DNA from 2 places in the Kocuria sp. HSID16901 genome. Region 1 is predicted to be linked to the other one. Evidence: predicted binding sites of a transcription regulator. Region 1 holds the regulator's gene; the other holds the start of a gene.
The links. Region 1 encodes LexA, which represses DNA repair genes until DNA is damaged. Its sites were predicted from a motif close to TCGAACANNTGTTCGA; they were not measured.
Positions count from the first base shown of each region.

Region 1 (9,314 bases):
GAGGGCCTCGTGAGTCTGGAGGAAGGGCAGTCCCTCACCATCGGTACCCGAGATGGGGCCAAGACGGTGGCCCGTGTGGCCTCGGGATATGCCGTCGACATGGGAGCTTGGGGATTCATCGACGGCGAAGAGGCTCGTTCTTCCGGATCTGACGCCCTCGTGACCGCTCGTGGACTCAAGACGCCGCGACCCGGGCTCTCAATCACCATGGGTAACCCACACACCGTGGTTGCTCTGGCGGGGGAAGAAAAGCTCGAAAAGCTCGGACTGGAAAGTGCCCCGACGGTCAGACCCCACCCCGACGGCGGAACAAACGTTGAGTTCGTGGTTCCCCTCGATTCCGATGAAAGCGAAACCATTGGTCGCATCGCGATGCGCGTCCATGAACGCGGGTCGGGGGAGACACAGTCCTGCGGTACCGGAGCATGCGCTGCCGCGGCCGCCACACGTTTCTGGGCGGGAGAGGATGCACCGGATGAATGGATCATCGATGTGCCCGGGGGTTCTCTGGGGGCGACCTTCGTTCTGGGCCCGGACGACCTCGAACACATTGTGCTCTCCGGCCCGGCGACTCTCGTGGGTCGGGTCGTCCTGATGTGACGATGGGTTGGCTTCTCGTCTCTGACGCGGTCAGCGGTCGCGTTCGACGTGGAGGATCCTGAATCCTTTGGAGGTCGCATACCGTGTTACCGCAAAGGAATCGTCGAGATGTTGGCTCATCCAAGGCATCAATGAGTCGGCTCCAAGATTCTTTTGGACGACGAGGTACGCGTGTCCTCCCGGGGATAGCCGAGGTAACCACGTGAGAAGGATGTCGTGGAGAACATCCTTTCCGACCCGGATGGGTGGGTTGGACCAGATCGTGTCGAATCGCTGGTCCGGAGCGATGTCTTCAGGGAGGCCGACCGAAACATTGGTCAGGCCTAACAACTCGGCGTTTCTCCGCGTCAGGTCGAGGCTTCGCTGGTTGACATCGATACCGAGCACCTTGGCGGTCGGGCGTCGGAGGGCCAGGCTCAGCGTGATGGGGCCCCAACCGCAACCGATATCCAGGAGGGAATTTCCCTGAGGTTCAGGGACTTCTTTGAGAAGGACGGCCGTTCCTTTGTCGAGGCCTTTCGGGCTGAAGACACCTGGAGCGGTCACCAAATCTCTGCCGACGCCGTCGAGCTCGACCTTCAGGGGGATTGTGCGGGTGGTTTCCCCATCGTGGGATGAAAAGTAGTGCTCGGCCATGTTGCCCGATTTTACGGCATGGGGTGGCTTTGCGTTTCCGCAGATCGGATGCGGACGAGCGTTCATCCACAACCGTCCCGCCGAGCCCCAATCGCTCAACGTTCCCGATAGAATTACCGAATACTACCGTGGCGGGCAGAATCCGCTACGTTCTCAAGAAAGGCATTATGCCCCAAGACAACACCTCAGGATCATCCCACCTCAACTCCGGCGATTCCACGCCGAGTGATGCTCGGCTGAGGGCATCGGTGGATCGAGTCCTCGGGCGTATCTCGTCCGACGAGGAACGTGATTCCTCGATCCTCGCGCATAAAGCGCCCGAACTGGCCGAAGAAGGCACACGTCACACCGAGGCCGACGGGGACCAACAAGAACTTGACGAACGTCGGGCCTTGCGACGAGTCCAGGGACTCTCGACCGAGCTCGAAGACGTGACCGAAGTCGAGTACCGCCAGCTTCGCCTTGAACGGGTGGTCCTCGCGGGTATTTGGTCGGAGGGAACCCAACGAGAAGCCGAAGATTCCCTTCGAGAGCTTGCGGCCCTTGCAGAAACTGCTGGTTCCGAGGTGCTGGACGGGCTCGTGCAGCGGCGCCTCAAGCCTGATCCGGGTACCTTCCTCGGTTCCGGGAAGGCCCAAGAGCTCCAAGAGATCGTGAAATCGACGGGAGCCGACACCGTGATCGTCGATTCCGAGTTGGCACCCTCGCAGAGGCGCGGACTGGAGGACATCGTCAAGGTCAAGGTCATCGACCGCACCGCGCTCATCCTGGACATTTTTGCCCAGCATGCGAAGTCTCGCGAGGGCAAGGCTCAGGTGGAGCTTGCGCAGTTCGAATACCTGTTACCCAGGCTCCGCGGTTGGGGCGATTCCATGTCCCGTCAGGCCGGTGGTCGTGCCGCTGGCGGCGAGGGTATCGGTTCCCGCGGTCCCGGTGAAACCAAGATCGAGCTGGACCGACGCCGCATTCGTGGCCGGATGGCCAAGCTTCGCCGTGAAATTGCCGCCATGAAGCCGGCTCGAGAAACGAAACGGTTGAACAGGCGTCGGAATCATGTCCCCTCGGTCGCCATTGCGGGATACACCAACGCCGGCAAATCGTCACTGCTGAATCGGCTGACCGATGCAGGGGTTCTCGTAGAGAACGCCCTGTTCGCAACGTTGGATCCGACCGTCCGCAAGGCCGAGACACCCGACGGAATCGGCTATACGCTCTCGGACACCGTGGGTTTTGTGCGGTCATTGCCGACTCAGCTTGTCGAGGCCTTTCGGTCCACTTTGGAAGAAGTCGCGGACGCCGACGTCTTACTGCACGTCGTGGATGTCTCGCACCCCGAGCCGGAGGGACAGATCCGTGCCGTCCGTGAAGTGTTGGCGGATGTCGACGCCCATGACGTACCGGAGATCATCGTTCTGAATAAGGCCGATGCCGCCGACCCCTTCGTCGTCGAACGTCTCCGTCAGCGTGAACCGCAACACGCCGTGGTCTCTGCGCGAACTGGGGAGGGCATCGAAGAACTCAAGCAACTCATCTCGGAGAGTATCCCGCGGCCGGACGTGCGGATGGAACTTCTCGTGCCCTATACCCATGGCGAAGTAGTTTCACGCCTTCACTCGTGGGACGCCGAGATCCTCGAGACCGAGTTCCACGAGAATGGCACACGGCTCACGGTCCTCGTGCGTGCGGATATGGCCGCGGAGCTTCACGACTTCGTTGTCGCATCCGAGTAGGGGCGTGGACTCGGTGAACCGTGAGAATATCGTCGCGCCACAAGGCAGCGAACCCGAAACCTTGCCCGGTGCCAAGGACACCCTCGAATTGCTCGACGTGGCCGTTGAACGCACGGGCGGGCAACGCCGAGACGGCCAGCGGAACATGGCCGCGCACGTGGCTCAAGCGCTGGAGACGCAGCGTCATCTGCTGGTTCAGGCAGGTACGGGGACGGGTAAATCGCTTGCCTATTTGGTGCCGGCCATTCGTCACTCCATCGAGTCGGAGTCTCCCATCGTTGTTGCGACGGCGACGCTCGCGTTGCAGTCGCAAATCGTCAATCGGGACCTACCTCGCTTACTCGAAACACTGGACGACCAACTGGAACGCCCCGTGGATGTTGCGTTGTTGAAGGGGCGCAATAACTACGTGTGTCTTCACAAATTGGAAGGTGGTTATCCGGACGAAGAAGACCCGAACGCCCTCTTCTCGCTGAACTCCGAGGGCGCGAAGGCTTCGGGGCATCCGGACCAGGCCGGTTCGAGTCTTGCGGAAGAGGTCGTGAGGTTGAGGTCATGGGCGGAATCCTCTGATACCGGTGACCGCGACGAGCTTCTTCCGGGTGTTTCGGACAAGGCCTGGCGGCAGGTTTCCGTGACGGCTTCGGAATGTCTTGGCCGAAAATGTCCGTTGGTCGAGGAATGCTTCTCGGAGCTCGCTCGCCACAAAGCGGGCGAGGCCGATGTCATCATTACCAATCACGCGTTGTTGGCGATCAACGCCTTCGAGGGGATTGGGGTCTTGCCGGAGCACGACACCGTGATCGTCGATGAAGCCCACGAACTCGTGGACCGGGTGACCGGGGCCGTGACGGGGGCAATATCTCCGGTCATGGTGCGTTCGGCTGCTCGCGCGGTCCGGAAAAATACTTCTGCAGCCTTTGAGCCCCTTCAGTCTGCCGCGGAGGCCCTTGACGCCGCGTGCACTGGCAAACCTGCCGAACTCATGCCTCAGGGGCTCACCCCAGATCTCCAACGGGCCATGGAACTCACCCGGGATGCGGCTAGGGCGGCCTTGTCTGACACCAAGCCAGAAGCCAAGGATTCCGACGCCGGACGTCAAATGGCCCGTGCACGGTTGACGGAAATTCTCGAGCTCGCCGAGCGTACTCTCGGGGCGGACGGTGTCTTTGAAGTCGTGTGGCTTAGCCGAGTGGGGGGATGGGAGCCTGGGCGTGGGTACGTCGCAGCGGCGGATACGGACCCGGCGACGATACATGTGGCTCCTTTGTCTGTGGCCTCCCGATTGCGAGAGGGGCTATTCGAGGACAGAACAGTGGTCCTCACCTCCGCGACGCTCTCGATCGGGCAATCTTTCGACGCCGTTGCGGGGTCTTTGGGCCTCAAAGGGGAGAAGGCCCCGTCCTGGGAAGGGCTCGATGTCGGTTCGCCTTTCGACTACCCCAAGCAGGGGATGCTGTATATGGCCGCGGACCTGCCCAAACCTGCACGTGGAGTTTCCGAAGAACAGCTCGAACGGATTCTCCAACTGGTGGAAGCTTCCGGAGGCGGTGCATTAGGGCTGTTTTCCTCCAAACGCGGTGCCGAACAAGCGGCCGAGTACGTGCGTCAAAACTCCGATGTGCACGTGTTGGTTCAGGGGGAATCCTCGCTCCGAGGGCTCGTGAAGGAATTCACCGAAGACGAGGACGCATGTCTCTTTGGAACCATGAGTCTCTGGCAAGGGGTCGATGTACCAGGGTCGTCCTGTCGATTGGTGATGATCGACCGCATCCCCTTCCCGCGTCCCGATGATCCCCTCTCCTCGGCACGGGCGCGCGCGGTGAGCTCGAATGGGGGAAATGGTTTCATGGCGGTTTCGGCGTATCACGCCGCGATTCGTCTGGCCCAAGGCGCCGGACGCCTCATCCGGTCCCAGGGGGATCGCGGCGTCGTCGCCGTCTTGGACTCTCGTCTGGCGACGGCGCGCTACGGAGGATTTCTCCGTGGGGCTCTGCCTCCCTTATGGACCACGGATCGTCTGCCGACGGTGACTGCGGCTTTGCGAAGGCTAGCGGAACACTCGTCGGACTAAGCAGGCCGACGACGCACGGAATCACCTTCTCCGTCGTCCAGAGCACAAGGCCCTCGGCACATCACTGTGCCGAGGGCCTTTGCTGACCGATGCCAAAAGCTAGATCGACCGAAGGACCGAGACAACCTTGCCCATGATGGTCGCATAATCACCGAGGATCGGCTCGTATTGGCGGTTTTGGGGCAGGAGCCAGGTATGCCCGTCTCGCTGACGGAACGTTTTGACGGTGGCTTCTTCATCCAAGAGCGCGGCCACGATATCTCCGTTATTGGCCGTGTTCTGCTGTCGGACGACCACCCAGTCGCCGTCGCAGATGGCTGCCTCAACCATGGAATCGCCCCGGACCTTCAGCATGAAGAGCTGGCCCTGGCCGACCAGTTGCCGCGGCAAAGGGATCACGTCTTCGACGTGCTGCTCCGCGGTGATCGGCACACCAGCCGCGATGCTGCCCACAAGCGGCACACGTGCAGTGTCTTCATTCTCAGATGCGGGGAAGAGCTCGACGACGTCCGCTTCCGCCTGGTCACTCGACGAACCCGCACCAAATGTCGGGATGCCGTCCTGGGGGAGCGGCATATCGCAGAGAACTTCGATGGCGCGGGGACGCTTGGGGTCTCGACGGATGAGACCCAGAGTTTCAAGTCGAGTCAGTTGGTGGGTCACGCTCGAAAGACTCGACAGTCCCACGAGGTCGCCAATTTCCCGCATGGACGGTGGATAGCCGTGGGTTGCGATCGAGGAAGAGATGGCCTCGAGGATCTTCCGCTGGCGCGGTGTGAGCGGTTTGGCCTGTTGAGGAAGCTGGGGGGCCACCGGGTCGTCCTTCCCTGGGTTCTTAAGTTGTCAGTCCCCCTGTGTGTACTGGGAGTACGACCGGCGCTGACGACGAATGACGGATAAATGATCCGGTATTCGAAGATCGTCGGCCGAACCGACATGTCACCCCTCAGGCTAGGCCAGTCGAGGTGGCAAATCAAACATGTGTTCTATTTTTGTCGACAGTGTTCGAATTATTTGGTAGAACAGATGTACGAACTAGAACACATATTCGAATCTGGATCACTCGCGATCTACAGGAGGAAGCATTCGATGCGTACCGCACTCGCCGCCCCGCGTTCCGCGGAATTGACGAACCACTCCACTGTCTCGGAAGTCGCTCGCCGTTCGAACAGTGGTCACCTGACCCTCACTCGCAGGGGAAGGTTCCTCTTCATTGGTCTTCCGACCATCGCGCTGACGTTGTGTGTGGCCGCCGTTGTCATGCTTTTCCTGGCCTCGGCGGCTGCCACGGCCAGCGGGTCCTCGGAAGGTCGTGGTACCGAAACTGTCGTCGTGGGGAGCGGGGAAACGCTGTGGGAGATTGCGTCAGAGGTTGACCCGGGTGGCGACACCCGAAAGATCATCAGTCAGATCGATGATTTGAATGATCTGACCAGTGGAAATCTCAACCCGGGACAGCGTCTCATCGTGCCGGTGATTTCGAACCGCTAGACACAGGTCCTTAAGATGGGATCGTGAGTACATCATTGGACGCCATGAATAGTCTGCCGCTTCGAGAAGATCTCAGGGGCAGATCGCCCTATGGGGCGCCCATGATCGAGGTTCCGTACGCCTTGAACGTCAACGAAAACACTCATCCGATGCCGGATGAAGTCGTTGACGCCATTGTTGATGGAGTGCGTCTCGCGGCTCAAGGGCTAAATCGGTACCCGGATAGAGACTTTGTTGCGCTTCGTGAAGAGCTTGCCGCATACCTGGGGCATGGCCTCGCCGTCGAAAATCTGTGGGCCGCCAATGGGTCAAACGAGATTCTGCAACAGATTCTTCAGGTCTTCGGAGGCCCGGGTCGAAGCGTCTTGAGTTTTACGCCGACCTACTCGATGTACCCGCTGTTGGCCTCCGGCACGAGCACGGAATTTATTGCCGGTCATCGAGCCGAAGATTTTTCCTTATCTGCTGACTCGGCGGCTCGCCAGGTTGCTGAGCATCGACCGAATGTGACGATCCTCTGCTCGCCCAATAACCCCACGGGCACGGGGCTTGACCAGGACGTCATCACAGCGGTGTACGACGCCGCATCGGAATTCAACGGGATTGTCGTCGTCGACGAGGCCTACGCTGAATTTGCGCGTGACCCTGAGCAAACTGCGCTAACCCTATTGCCTGGAAGGCAACGCCTGATTGTGTCGCGCACGATGAGCAAAGCATTCGCTTTGGCAGGTGCTCGCCTTGGGTATTTCGCCGCGGATCCGAGCGTCGTGGACGCCATCATGCTGGTTCGCCTCCCGTATCACCTTTCCGGAGTGACTCAAGCGACGGCGTTGGCGGCCTTACGCCATTGCGATCAGCTTCTCTCTAACGTTGAAGACATCAAGCATCAGCGGGACAGGATCGTCGAGACGTTGACGACTTTGGGCCTGAAGCCAGCATCGTCCGATTCAAACTTCGTCTTTTTCGGCGGAGTCACAGACAGCCATGCACTGTGGGAAGATTTACTCTCGGATGGCGTACTCATTCGCGACGTCGGTATCCCCGGATACTTGCGGGTCACCGCGGGAACGGAAGAAGAAACGACGGCATTCCTGAACAGCCTCGAACGCCATCTTCACGGCCAAGTATCGCCCGCTTAATCGTCGTAGGCCTGGTCTTGGATTCATAAGATCGGCAATCACCAGCAGGAGAAACCCATGAATACCTCTGCATCGTCGAGGACGGCCTCGCTGACTCGTGAGACGAGTGAATCGTCCGTTTCGGTACGGATCGATCTGGACGGCACCGGTCAGTCCACGATCGATACATCCGTTCCTTTCTATGGCCACATGCTGACGGCGTTGTCGAAGCACTCATTGATCGACCTGGACGTCAAGTGCACGGGGGATACCCACATCGATGTTCACCACACGGTGGAGGATACGGCGATCGTTTTTGGAGAGGCCCTTCGCGAAGCTCTAGGGGATAAACGAGGCATTCGTCGATTTGGGGCGGCTTCGGTCCCCTTGGATGAATCTCTGGCTCGTGCCGTGGTGGATATCTCGGGGCGACCCTTTCTCGTGCACGAGGGTGAGCCTGAAGGGTTCGCTTTTCACCTCATCGGTGGGCACTTTACGGGGTCGATGGTTCGTCACGTCTTCGAAGCCATCGCCTATCACGCAGGTATCTGCGTCCATGTTGATCTCGTGCGTGGACGCGATCCCCACCACATTGCTGAAGCCCAGTTCAAGGCCTTCGCCCGTGCCCTTCGCCAAGCCGTCGAACCGGACCCGAGGGTGGACGGTATTCCTTCGACGAAGGGCGCGCTCTGATGGTTGCGGACACATCTGCCCAGACTCCACAGTCGGATACAGACTCCCGTCCGACCGTCACCGTCCTCGACTATGGCGCGGGGAACGTCAGGTCTGCCGTGCGGGCTTTGGAAGCCGCCGGAGCCGACGTCATCTTGTCGAAGGCCGAGAAGGATGTGCTCGGGGCCGATGGTCTGGTGGTTCCTGGCGTTGGCGCGTTTTCGGCAGTGATGGAGGCGCTCCATGCCGTAGGAGCACCACGAATGATCGGACGCCGCATCGCAGGAGGCCGACCCGTATTGGGTATTTGCGTCGGCCTTCAAGTCTTCTTTGATCGCGGTGTGGAACACGGCATCAACACCGAGGGGCTAGGGGAATGGCCGGGCGTCGTCGAGAAACTTCAGGCCGAGGTCGTCCCTCACATGGGGTGGAATAGTGTTAGCCCGCCCGAAGGATCTCGACTTTTCGAGGGCATAGGTGACGAACGATTTTACTTCGTCCACTCCTATGGTGTTCAGGATTGGTCCTTTGATCAGACCATCGCAGAGATGAGGCCTCCGCAGGTGACGTGGGCTCATCATGGTGGTCCCTTTATTGCCGCCGTCGAGAATGGGCCGCTCGCTGCGACGCAGTTCCATCCGGAAAAATCGTCGTCGGCCGGATTACGACTGTTGCGCAATTGGTTGAGCACCCTTCCTCGGACGGGCCGGCTGGCGTCAGCGGGAAAACCCGTCGATCTCACGACCGAACGTTACGACCGGAAGGACGAAACTTCCTGATGAGTCCCCTCGTCTCTGGGCTATTGCTCATGACCTTCGGTGCTTTCCTCGCCGGGGGTGCCATTTCTTTCCGCAAACAGAAGATCAGTGTGATCGCGCAAGCGGTCCTCTGGATCTTGGCCGTGGCGAGCTTTGCCTACGGTTTCTACGTCACGACCCTGGAGTAACCAACCATGACTGAGAATCAACGATTGCAACTGCTGCCGGCCGTCGA
Region 1 is NZ_RBLM01000004.1:26,261-35,574, reverse strand. Features, by position in the region: gene dapF (diaminopimelate epimerase) at 1-600, shown strand, start outside; gene D8M21_RS06760 (class I SAM-dependent methyltransferase) at 631-1,236, opposite strand; gene hflX (GTPase HflX) at 1,404-2,966, shown strand; gene D8M21_RS06750 (ATP-dependent DNA helicase) at 2,890-5,040, shown strand; gene lexA (transcriptional repressor LexA) at 5,140-5,853, opposite strand; gene D8M21_RS06740 (LysM peptidoglycan-binding domain-containing protein) at 6,130-6,531, shown strand; gene D8M21_RS06735 (histidinol-phosphate transaminase) at 6,555-7,670, shown strand; partial or broken gene hisB (imidazoleglycerol-phosphate dehydratase HisB) at 7,728-8,279, shown strand; gene D8M21_RS11625 (hypothetical protein) at 8,186-8,512, opposite strand; partial or broken gene hisH (imidazole glycerol phosphate synthase subunit HisH) at 8,411-9,100, shown strand; gene D8M21_RS11360 (hypothetical protein) at 9,100-9,267, shown strand; gene priA (bifunctional 1-(5-phosphoribosyl)-5-((5-phosphoribosylamino)methylideneamino)imidazole-4-carboxamide isomerase/phosphoribosylanthranilate isomerase PriA) at 9,274-9,314, shown strand, end outside.

Region 2 (9,314 bases), on a different contig from region 1:
GAGCGCGCCAGCATCAGGGAAAATACGTTGTCGTGACCGCCGTGACGCCGACGCCGCTCGGTGAAGGAAAGACGGCTACCAGTGTTTCGCTGGCTCAGGGTCTTGCTGCGACCGGGAGGAAAGCGATACTGACCCTCCGGCAACCATCGATGGGCCCCACCTTCGGTATCAAGGGCGGCGCGGCCGGCGGCGGATATTCGCAAATCGTTCCCATGGAAAAGCTCAATCTTCATCTGACGGGTGATTTCCATGCCGTGACGTCGGCTCACAATATGCTGGCCGCGATACTAGACAATCACCTGCATTTCGGCAACGAGCTCGACATCGATGAGCGCACCATTTTCTGGCGTCGTGTCCTTGACGTCAACGACCGTGCGCTCAGAAATATCGTCCTCGGACTCGGCGAACGCGCCGACGGCGTGACGCGTCAATCGGGTTTCGACATCACCTCCGCGTCCGAACTCATGGTGATTCTTTCACTCGCCACCAGTTTTGAAGATCTCAAGGAACGTCTCGGACGTATTGTCGTTGCATTCACCTCCTCAGGTGAACCAGTCACGGCGCGGGATCTCAAAGCCGACGGCGCCCTGAGCGTCATTCTGGCGGACGCCATGCACCCAAACCTCATGCAGACCTTGGAACATGTGCCCGCACTAATTCACACGGGGCCCTTCGGAAATATCGCGACGGGCAATTCGTCCGTGGTCGCGGACTATGTGGGTCTCGAGCATAGCGACTACGTCATCACCGAAGCCGGATTCGGGTCAGACATGGGCGCGGAACGATTCGTCAACGTTAAATGTCGAGTCAGCGGGTTGCGTCCGGATGCGGCGGTACTGGTCGTTACCGTGCGTGCGTTGAAGTCACATTCAGGTCGGTATCGCATCACACCGGGAAGTCCCTTGCCTGAGGGACTTCTCACCGAGAGTCCCGACGACGTCGTGGCAGGCGCCGAAAACCTGAGAAAGCACGTCGAAATTCTCCGGTCATTTGGAATCTCGCCCGTCATCGCCATTAATGTATTTCCCGCGGACTTCGAGTCCGAACATCAGGCGATCAGAGATATCGCACGAGATCTCGGTGCCGAGGTCGCCACGCATCGCGGTGTAGCCGAAGGAGGGCCGGGAGCCACCGAACTGGCCGAGGCCGTGGTCCGGGCTTGTCAGGAGCCCGGTGAATTTCGCTTCACCTACGATGACTCCGATTCCCTCGTCACGAAGCTAGAGAAAGTGGCGACCACGGTCTACGGCGCGGATGGCATTGACCTGTCCTCGTCGGCGGCAGCCCAACTGGACCGGTACGAAAAACTCGGATTCGGGGAGCTACCGGTCGTGATCGCCAAGACGCACCTTTCGATCTCGGCCAACCCTTCCGCGAAGGGTGCTCCGACGGGGTGGCGGCTTCCCGTACGGGAAGTGCGACTCGCGGCGGGCGCCGGCTACGTGTATGCCATTTGCGGCACCATGCGGACCATGCCCGGCCTGTCACGGCATCCAGCCGCCGAGCGAATTGGCTTTGACGAGAACGGAACGTTGCGGGGGCTGTTCTGAGGCCTTGCCCCGAGGGGGGGAGCTACCAGCCTCGTTCGGCCCATTCCTGGAGATGGGGGCGTTCCGCGCCCAGCGTGGTGGAGTCACCGTGGCCAGGCAGGATCACCGTGTCATCACCATATTCATCAAAAATCTTGGTCGTGACATCGCGATACAACGAATTAAAGGCTTCCGGTGAACTTGTCTTGCCTAGACCGCCGGGGAACAGCGAATCGCCGGTGAAGATGTAGCTCGGTCCGTCGTCGGGCGTATAGGCCAGGGCAATCGAACCTGGGGTATGGCCCACTAAGCCGATGACGTCGAGTGAGAATCCTTCCAGGTCCGCGGTGTCGCCATCCTCAAAGGTAATATCCATCGGAACGTTAATGTCCGCTTCATCGGCTGCCCCGCACGCGGTCAGAGCCTCGGACCGGGAGACGATTTCGGGCAGGGCCCGAACGTGATCCCAGTGCGAATGGGTCGTGACGATGAGTTGCACGTTGCCACAGCAGGCACATTGATCGTCGACGTCGTGTGCACCGGCGGCAACGAGGCCTGAAATTGCGTCGGGATCATCGGCGGCGTCGATGAGCAGTTGTGTGCCGGTCCGTTTGCACGTCACGAGATAAACCTTGTTGTCCATGCTCGAGACGCTGATATAACGGATGGTGACGTCACTCAGGTCGATCTTCTCGGTAGCGATTGCCATCATGGTGCCGAGTTTAGGACTTTCTAGGGGTTTCGGCACAACCCGTGCCGAAGATTCGTTCACCAGCGGCAGACGACGCCCACAAACCCTCCATGACTCGTTAGAATAAATTTTCGAATACGAACGACGAAATCGATGCGGACTCACGTCCGGTAGCCACCACGAAGACAGGCAGTTCATGACCACTCAGCACGTTCAGGCAACGCCACCAGGAGCACCGCAAGATCTCACTCGGATCCTCGTCAAAGGTGCCCGAGAGAATAATCTCCAGAACGTAGACCTGGACATTCCGCGAAACGCGATGGTCGTTTTCACGGGGCTGTCTGGCTCGGGCAAGTCGTCTTTGGCCTTTGACACGATCTTCGCGGAGGGGCAACGCCGCTACGTCGAATCCCTCTCAGCGTATGCGCGCATGTTCTTGGGCCAGGTCGACAAGCCCGACGTCGATTTCATCGAAGGCCTCTCTCCGGCCGTTTCCATCGACCAAAAGTCGACGTCAAAGAACCCTCGGTCGACGGTCGGGACGATTACCGAAATCTACGACTACATGCGCCTCTTATGGGCACGCATCGGGCATCCCCACTGTCCCATCTGTGGTGAACCCATTACCCAACAGACGCCACAAGCCATCGTCGATCAATTGATGGCCTATCCCGAACGCACCAAACTTCAGGTCCTGGCGCCGATGGTTCGGTCACGCAAGGGAGAATTTGTCGATCTTTTTGCCAATCTGACGCAACAGGGTTACTCCCGCGCTATCGTCGATGGGGAACAGATCCAGCTTTCGGAGGCCCCCAAGCTCAAGAAGCAATACAAGCACTCGATTTCCGTGGTCGTGGACCGATTGGTCATCAAGGAATCTGTTCAACAACGGCTCACGGATTCCGTGGAGACGGCTCTTGGACTTGCGGACGGCCGAGTCGAAATCGACTTTGTGGATGACGACTCCGACGAAGGTCTGCGTGCTTTCAGCGAGAACCTGGCGTGCCCCAACGAGCACCCCATCGAAACGTCGGAAATTGAGCCTCGTGCGTTCTCCTTCAACAGTCCCTTTGGCGCCTGCTCGGAGTGTGACGGCATCGGGTCGCGTCTCGAGGTGGACGAAAGCCTCGTTATCCCTGACCCGGAGAAGACCCTCGGCGAGGGCGCTGTGGCGCCGTGGTCGTTGGGCAAGGCTTCTTCCGAATATTGGCTTCGCCTACTAGCCGGGCTCGGGAAAGAGGTCGGTTTCGATCTCAACACTCCATGGCAGGAATTACCCGCCAAAGCGCGAAGCGCAATTCTCGATGGTAAAGACTTCAAGGTCGAGGTCTCCTACCGGAACAGGTTTGGTCGCGAACGCCGATACACCTCCGGATTCGAAGGCGTCTACGCGTACATCAAACGTAAGCACCTGGAAACCGAGTCGGACCGCGCTAAAGACCGATACGAGCAGTACATGCGTCAGGTTCCTTGCCCTTCGTGTGGAGGCGCCAGGCTGAACCCCACCATGCTCTCGGTGACCGTCGGGGGAGCGTCGATTTCCGATGTCACCTCGATGTCGATGTCGGACGCGCAAGCATTCATGGCAGGGCTTGAGCTGACTGAGCGTGAAGTCAAAATCGCCGAGCAGGTGCTCAAGGAGATCAATGCGCGCCTGCAATTCCTATTGGATGTAGGGCTCGATTACCTCAACCTCGGACGGGCCGCGGCCACACTTTCCGGAGGCGAAGCCCAGCGAATCCGATTGGCCACGCAAATTGGATCCGGTTTGGTCGGGGTTCTGTACGTGCTGGACGAACCGTCTATCGGTCTTCACCAGCGTGATAACCGCCGTCTCATCGAGACGTTAACCAAACTGCGCGACCTCGGAAATACATTGATCGTCGTCGAACACGATGAAGACACGATCAAGGAATCCGATTGGGTGGTCGACGTTGGCCCTGGTGCCGGCGAACACGGCGGCCGGATCGTTCACTCCGGTCCCTACCAGGAGATTCTCAACAACCCGGAGTCGCTCACGGGCGCGTACCTCAACCGGGATCGCGAGATCTCTGTTCCGACCAAACGTCGACCTATCGACAAAAAGCGCATGATCAAGGTGGTCGGCGCGCAGGAGAACAACCTGAATAACCTGGACGTCTCGTTCCCGCTGGGAGTTTTGACGGCTGTGACGGGTGTTTCAGGTTCGGGTAAATCGACGCTGGTCAACGACATCCTGTATACGAGCCTCGCCAATAGGCTTAATGGGGCCAAACAGGTCCCAGGTCGTCACCGTCGTGTCGAGGGAGTGGACCTTCTCGACAAGATCGTCCATGTGGATCAGAGCCCCATTGGCCGCATGCCGCGCTCCAACCCGGCCACATATACGGGGGTCTTCGATCACATCCGCAAATTATTTGCCGAAACGAACGAAGCGAAGGTTCGTGGGTACCTTCCCGGCCGATTCTCCTTCAACGTGAAAGGCGGACGGTGCGAAGCCTGCCACGGTGATGGAACCTTGAAGATCGAAATGAACTTCTTGCCGGATGTTTTTGTGCCGTGCGAGGTCTGCCACGGTGCGCGCTATAACCGCGAAACCCTGGAGATTCGGTACAAGGGAAAGACCATCTCGGAAGTTCTCGACATGCCGGTCGAGGAAGCCGCGGAGTTTTTTGCCGCATTCACGCCGATTGCTCGTCATCTCAATACGCTGGTCGATGTCGGCCTCGGCTACATTCGGCTGGGTCAACCCGCGCCGACCCTCTCCGGCGGTGAAGCCCAACGCGTCAAGCTGGCCTCGGAACTACAAAAGCGTTCAAATGGTCGAACGATTTACGTCTTGGACGAACCGACGACGGGCCTTCATTTCGAAGACATCAGCAAGTTGCTCAACGTCCTGCAGGGCCTCGTGGACAAGGGAAATACCGTTCTCACCATCGAACATAATCTGGATGTCGCTAAATGCGCCGACTGGATCGTTGATATGGGACCTGAAGGTGGTTCCGGCGGCGGAACGGTTGTCGCTGAGGGAACCCCTGAAGACGTGGCTCGGAACAAGAACAGCTACACGGGGCAATTCCTTGCCGAAGTTTTGGAGTCACCATGACCGTGAGCCCAACGACCGTAATTCTCTTTGACCTTGACGGAACGTTGCTGGATCCTGCCGGAGCCATTACGGAAGGCATTTCCGATGCCATCGCGATGCACGGCTTTGACAGGCCTGATCCTGAAACGTTGAGGAAATTCGTCGGGCCACCCACCGATGTGTCGCTGGCTCGTTACACGTCGATTCCCCGCGAGCGTCACCGAGACATTCTCACGACGTATCGCAAGGGATACCTCGAACGTGCACGGTCCGTGTCGGTTCTGTATCCGGGAATGCGTTCGCTGCTTCAAGAACTGAGGACTTTGCCGGTTTGGGTCGGAATCGCGACGCAAAAACCCCTGCCGACCACCAGGATCCTTCTCGACGACTTCGGCATGAGCAACTACTTCGACGTCGTCTCTGGTGCGTGGGACGCCCTGAAGCCTGAAACTCACGATCTTCCGCGGGACAAGGCCGGCGTCATAGAGCGAGCTTTACGGCAGGTGAAGGACGACGCCGAAGCACGTGGAGACGCCGTCGAGTTGAGCGGGGTTATGGTCGGTGACCGCGAGTACGACGTCACGGGCGCTGCCCACAATGGGCTACCGTGCATCGGCGTGACTTGGGGCTTTGGCGGTCCTGAGGAATTAGAGGCGGCCGGCGCAGATCCGATCGTCGACGACTCTGCATCTCTGCGGGCAGCCCTTCGAGATATGACCGGCATTCCTCTTGCCCCATGAGAAGTCAAGAATGCCTCTTCCGAACGTCGTGAGGCCTGTCGGGGAGCCGCGCAGGTACTTTGTACGTCAATAGTGGCGTTCCGCCTCGCGCGTGCGGTGCGGGTACAGTAGGGTCGACGAAATAATCGAGGGGAGTTGCTCGTGACGCTGTATTCATTGGCCCAATCCGCGGTAACCCGTCTATTGAAGACGGGGTTTCGGGCTCGAGTGACCGGGTTGGAGAACTTCCCTGAGAATGGCCCCGTGATCGTCGCTTCAAATCACCGGGCATTTCTCGACAGCGTCATCATTTCCGCCATGATGCCCCGACGCGTGGCATTCCTCGCCAAGGCCGAATACGTCAACTCACCGGGTATGCGCGGCAAATTGATGAAGACGCTCTTCGACATGATTGACATCATTCCGGTGAACCGATCGGACCAGTCCCAACGGTTAAAGGCCCTGGAAAAGGGACTCGAACGACTCGAGCAAGGCGAGGTCTTTGGGATCTATCCAGAAGGAACTCGTTCGCGGGACGGATATCTGTATCGAGGCCGGATCGGCGTGGCGTGGCTGGCCCATAAGACGGGCGCCCCGGTGGTCCCCATCGGCCTCATCGGAACGGAAAAGCTCCAGCCGCCTGGTTCCCGGCTCATCCGACCGGTGAGATTCACGGTAAGGGTCGGAAAGCCTATGTACTTCGATCGTATGGGTGATCGGCAGACGGGTAAGCAACGGCGTCAAACGACGGATCTCATCATGGATGAAATTGCACAGCTTTCAGGGCAACCGCGAAAGAACGAATACAACACCTCACCGTCCTTGGACAAAGATTCGGGCATAGCCGAATAGGAGGAAGACTACGCAGGGAGAAAAGCATGGCAGACCCGGCATCTTATCGGCCCGCGACGGGGGAGATCCCCACCAGTCCGGGAGTGTATCGATTCCGTGATGAGTTCGGTCGTGTCATCTACGTCGGCAAGGCGAAAAACCTGCGCAATAGGCTGAATTCCTACTTTCAAAAACCGGGTCAATTACCACCCAAAACCTATGCGATGGTTCATACCGCATCGAGTGTGGAATGGACCGTCGTCGGCTCCGAGATGGAATCGCTCCAACTCGAATACACCTGGATCAAGCAATATACGCCTCGGTTCAACATCATGTATCGGGACGACAAATCGTATCCGTACTTAGCGATATCGATGTCCGAGAAATTTCCGCGAGCCCAGGTGACGCGGGGCGCGAAGAAAAAAGGGTCACGGTACTTTGGCCCGTTCTCGCAGGTGTGGGCTATCAAGGAAACTTTGGACTCGCTGTTGCGGGTTTTCCCCGTCCGAACGTGCACCCGGTCGGTTTTCAAGAGAGCCGAACGAGCGGATCGCCCGTGCCTGCTCGGCTACATCGATAAATGCTCAGCTCCGTGCGTCGGCCGCATCGATGAAGAGGAGCATCGACAACTGGCCGATCAGCTGTGCAAATTCATGGCGGGAGACTCAGAGAAGCACATTAAGAGGCTGACCGCCGAGATGGAAGCTGCCGCTGAGAATATGGAATTCGAGCGGGCGGCTCGTCTGAGGGACGACATTGGAGCATTGCGAAAGGCCTTCGAACGCAATGCAGTCGTCTTGTCCGATTCGGTGGATGCCGATCTCTTCGCATTCCACGAAGATGAACTCGAGGCTGCCGCCCAGGTATTCCACGTCCGCGGAGGACGCATCCGTGGGCAACGTGGCTGGATCGTCGAGCGCGTGGAAGATCTCTCGGCTCCAGAAATGGTCGAGCAGTTATTGCAACAGGTTTATGGCGAATCTGCGGTGACCCTGGCCAGCTCTCCCGACGACGCCACGTTGAATCTCAATGAAATCCCACGAAACGTGCTCGTTCCGGTGATGCCTGAAAACGCGGATGACCTTCAGCAGTGGCTCACCGAGCTCCGCGGAAGCAAGGTCGGTATTTCCGTGCCTCAACGCGGCGAACGCGTTCAATTAATGGGAACCGTCGCGGAAAATGCGAAGCAAGCCTTGACCCTGCATAAATCCCGGCGGGCCGGAGACCTCACTACCAGGAGCGCTTCGCTTCAAGAACTCCAGGAGGCTTTAGACCTTCCCAACCCGTTGATGCGGATTGAGTGCTACGACATCTCACACGTCCAGGGAACGAATGTCGTCGCCTCAATGGTGGTCTTCGAGGATGGGCTTCCGCGAAAAGCGGACTATCGAAAATTCTCGATCCGTGGAGAAGCTGCTCGAGACGATACGGCCTCGATGTACGACGTCATCAGCCGGCGCTTCAAACGCCATCTTGAGGATCAACGTCAACGCGAGTCGGAACCGCCGACCTCGGGCGAGGTGGATGAATCCGCCGCGACTGAGCCGGCGAAATTTGCGTATCCGCCCAATCTCGTGGTCGTCGATGGTGGACCACCTCAGGTGGCGGCCGCCCGCCAGGCACTGGATGACCTGGGGATTACCGACGTAGACGTCATCGGTCTCGCCAAACGTCTCGAAGAAATTTGGGTGCCCGAAGACGATTTCCCGGTCATTCTTCCTCGATCTTCCAACGGCCTCTTTTTGCTGCAACGCCTTCGAGATGAAGCACACCGCTTCGCCATTACTTTCCATCGAAGTAAGCGCGGCAAAGCCATGTTGGTTTCCTCCTTGGACGGCATCGAGGGTCTCGGGAAGGCCAAACGCGAGGCGCTGATCCAAGACTTCGGTTCGTTGAAGGCGATACGGGAGGCCGGCGTTGACGACTTGACCCGGGTGCGGGGCATCGGCCCGACTTTAGCGACAAAAATCTTGGATCACTTATCCACAGAAGGCCAGAAACCAGCAGAATCAGAGGCCGAGGCCGGGTAGGCTTAAAGCACGAGACTCGTCGTTCGCCCCGCGCCTTCGCGGGACCGGTCCGAACCTGTTTTCCGTCTTCAAACGACACCGGGAGCTACCTGTGACGCATGTGAACCCTCCGATGAATTCCGAGGACCTCACACCCAAAAAGCCCGCACAAACCGAGATGCTCGTTATTACCGGAATCTCGGGTGCCGGCCGGTCTACGGCCGCCCACACCCTGGAAGACGCCGGTTGGTACGTCGTCGACAACATTCCGCCTAACCTTCTGGCTCCATTGGTGGATCTTGTCGCTAGGGCGCCTCAATCGATGCCGAAACTTGCGGTGATTATCGACATCCGTGGCAAGGCACTGTTTGCGGACTTCAAAGAGGCGTTCGGCGTGCTCCAGAATGCTCCAGTGGAATTCACCATCTTGTTCCTCGATGCTTCCGACGAGTCGATTATCGCGAGGTACGA
Region 2 is NZ_RBLM01000002.1:328,359-337,672, forward strand. Features, by position in the region: gene D8M21_RS03710 (formate--tetrahydrofolate ligase) at 1-1,550, shown strand, start outside; gene D8M21_RS03715 (MBL fold metallo-hydrolase) at 1,573-2,241, opposite strand; gene uvrA (excinuclease ABC subunit UvrA) at 2,417-5,305, shown strand; gene D8M21_RS03725 (HAD hydrolase-like protein) at 5,302-6,024, shown strand; gene D8M21_RS03730 (lysophospholipid acyltransferase family protein) at 6,166-6,855, shown strand; gene uvrC (excinuclease ABC subunit UvrC) at 6,882-8,864, shown strand; gene rapZ (RNase adapter RapZ) at 8,977-9,314, shown strand, end outside.
Region 2: the regulator LexA is predicted to act here: its motif matches at 2,340-2,355, upstream of uvrA (excinuclease ABC subunit UvrA).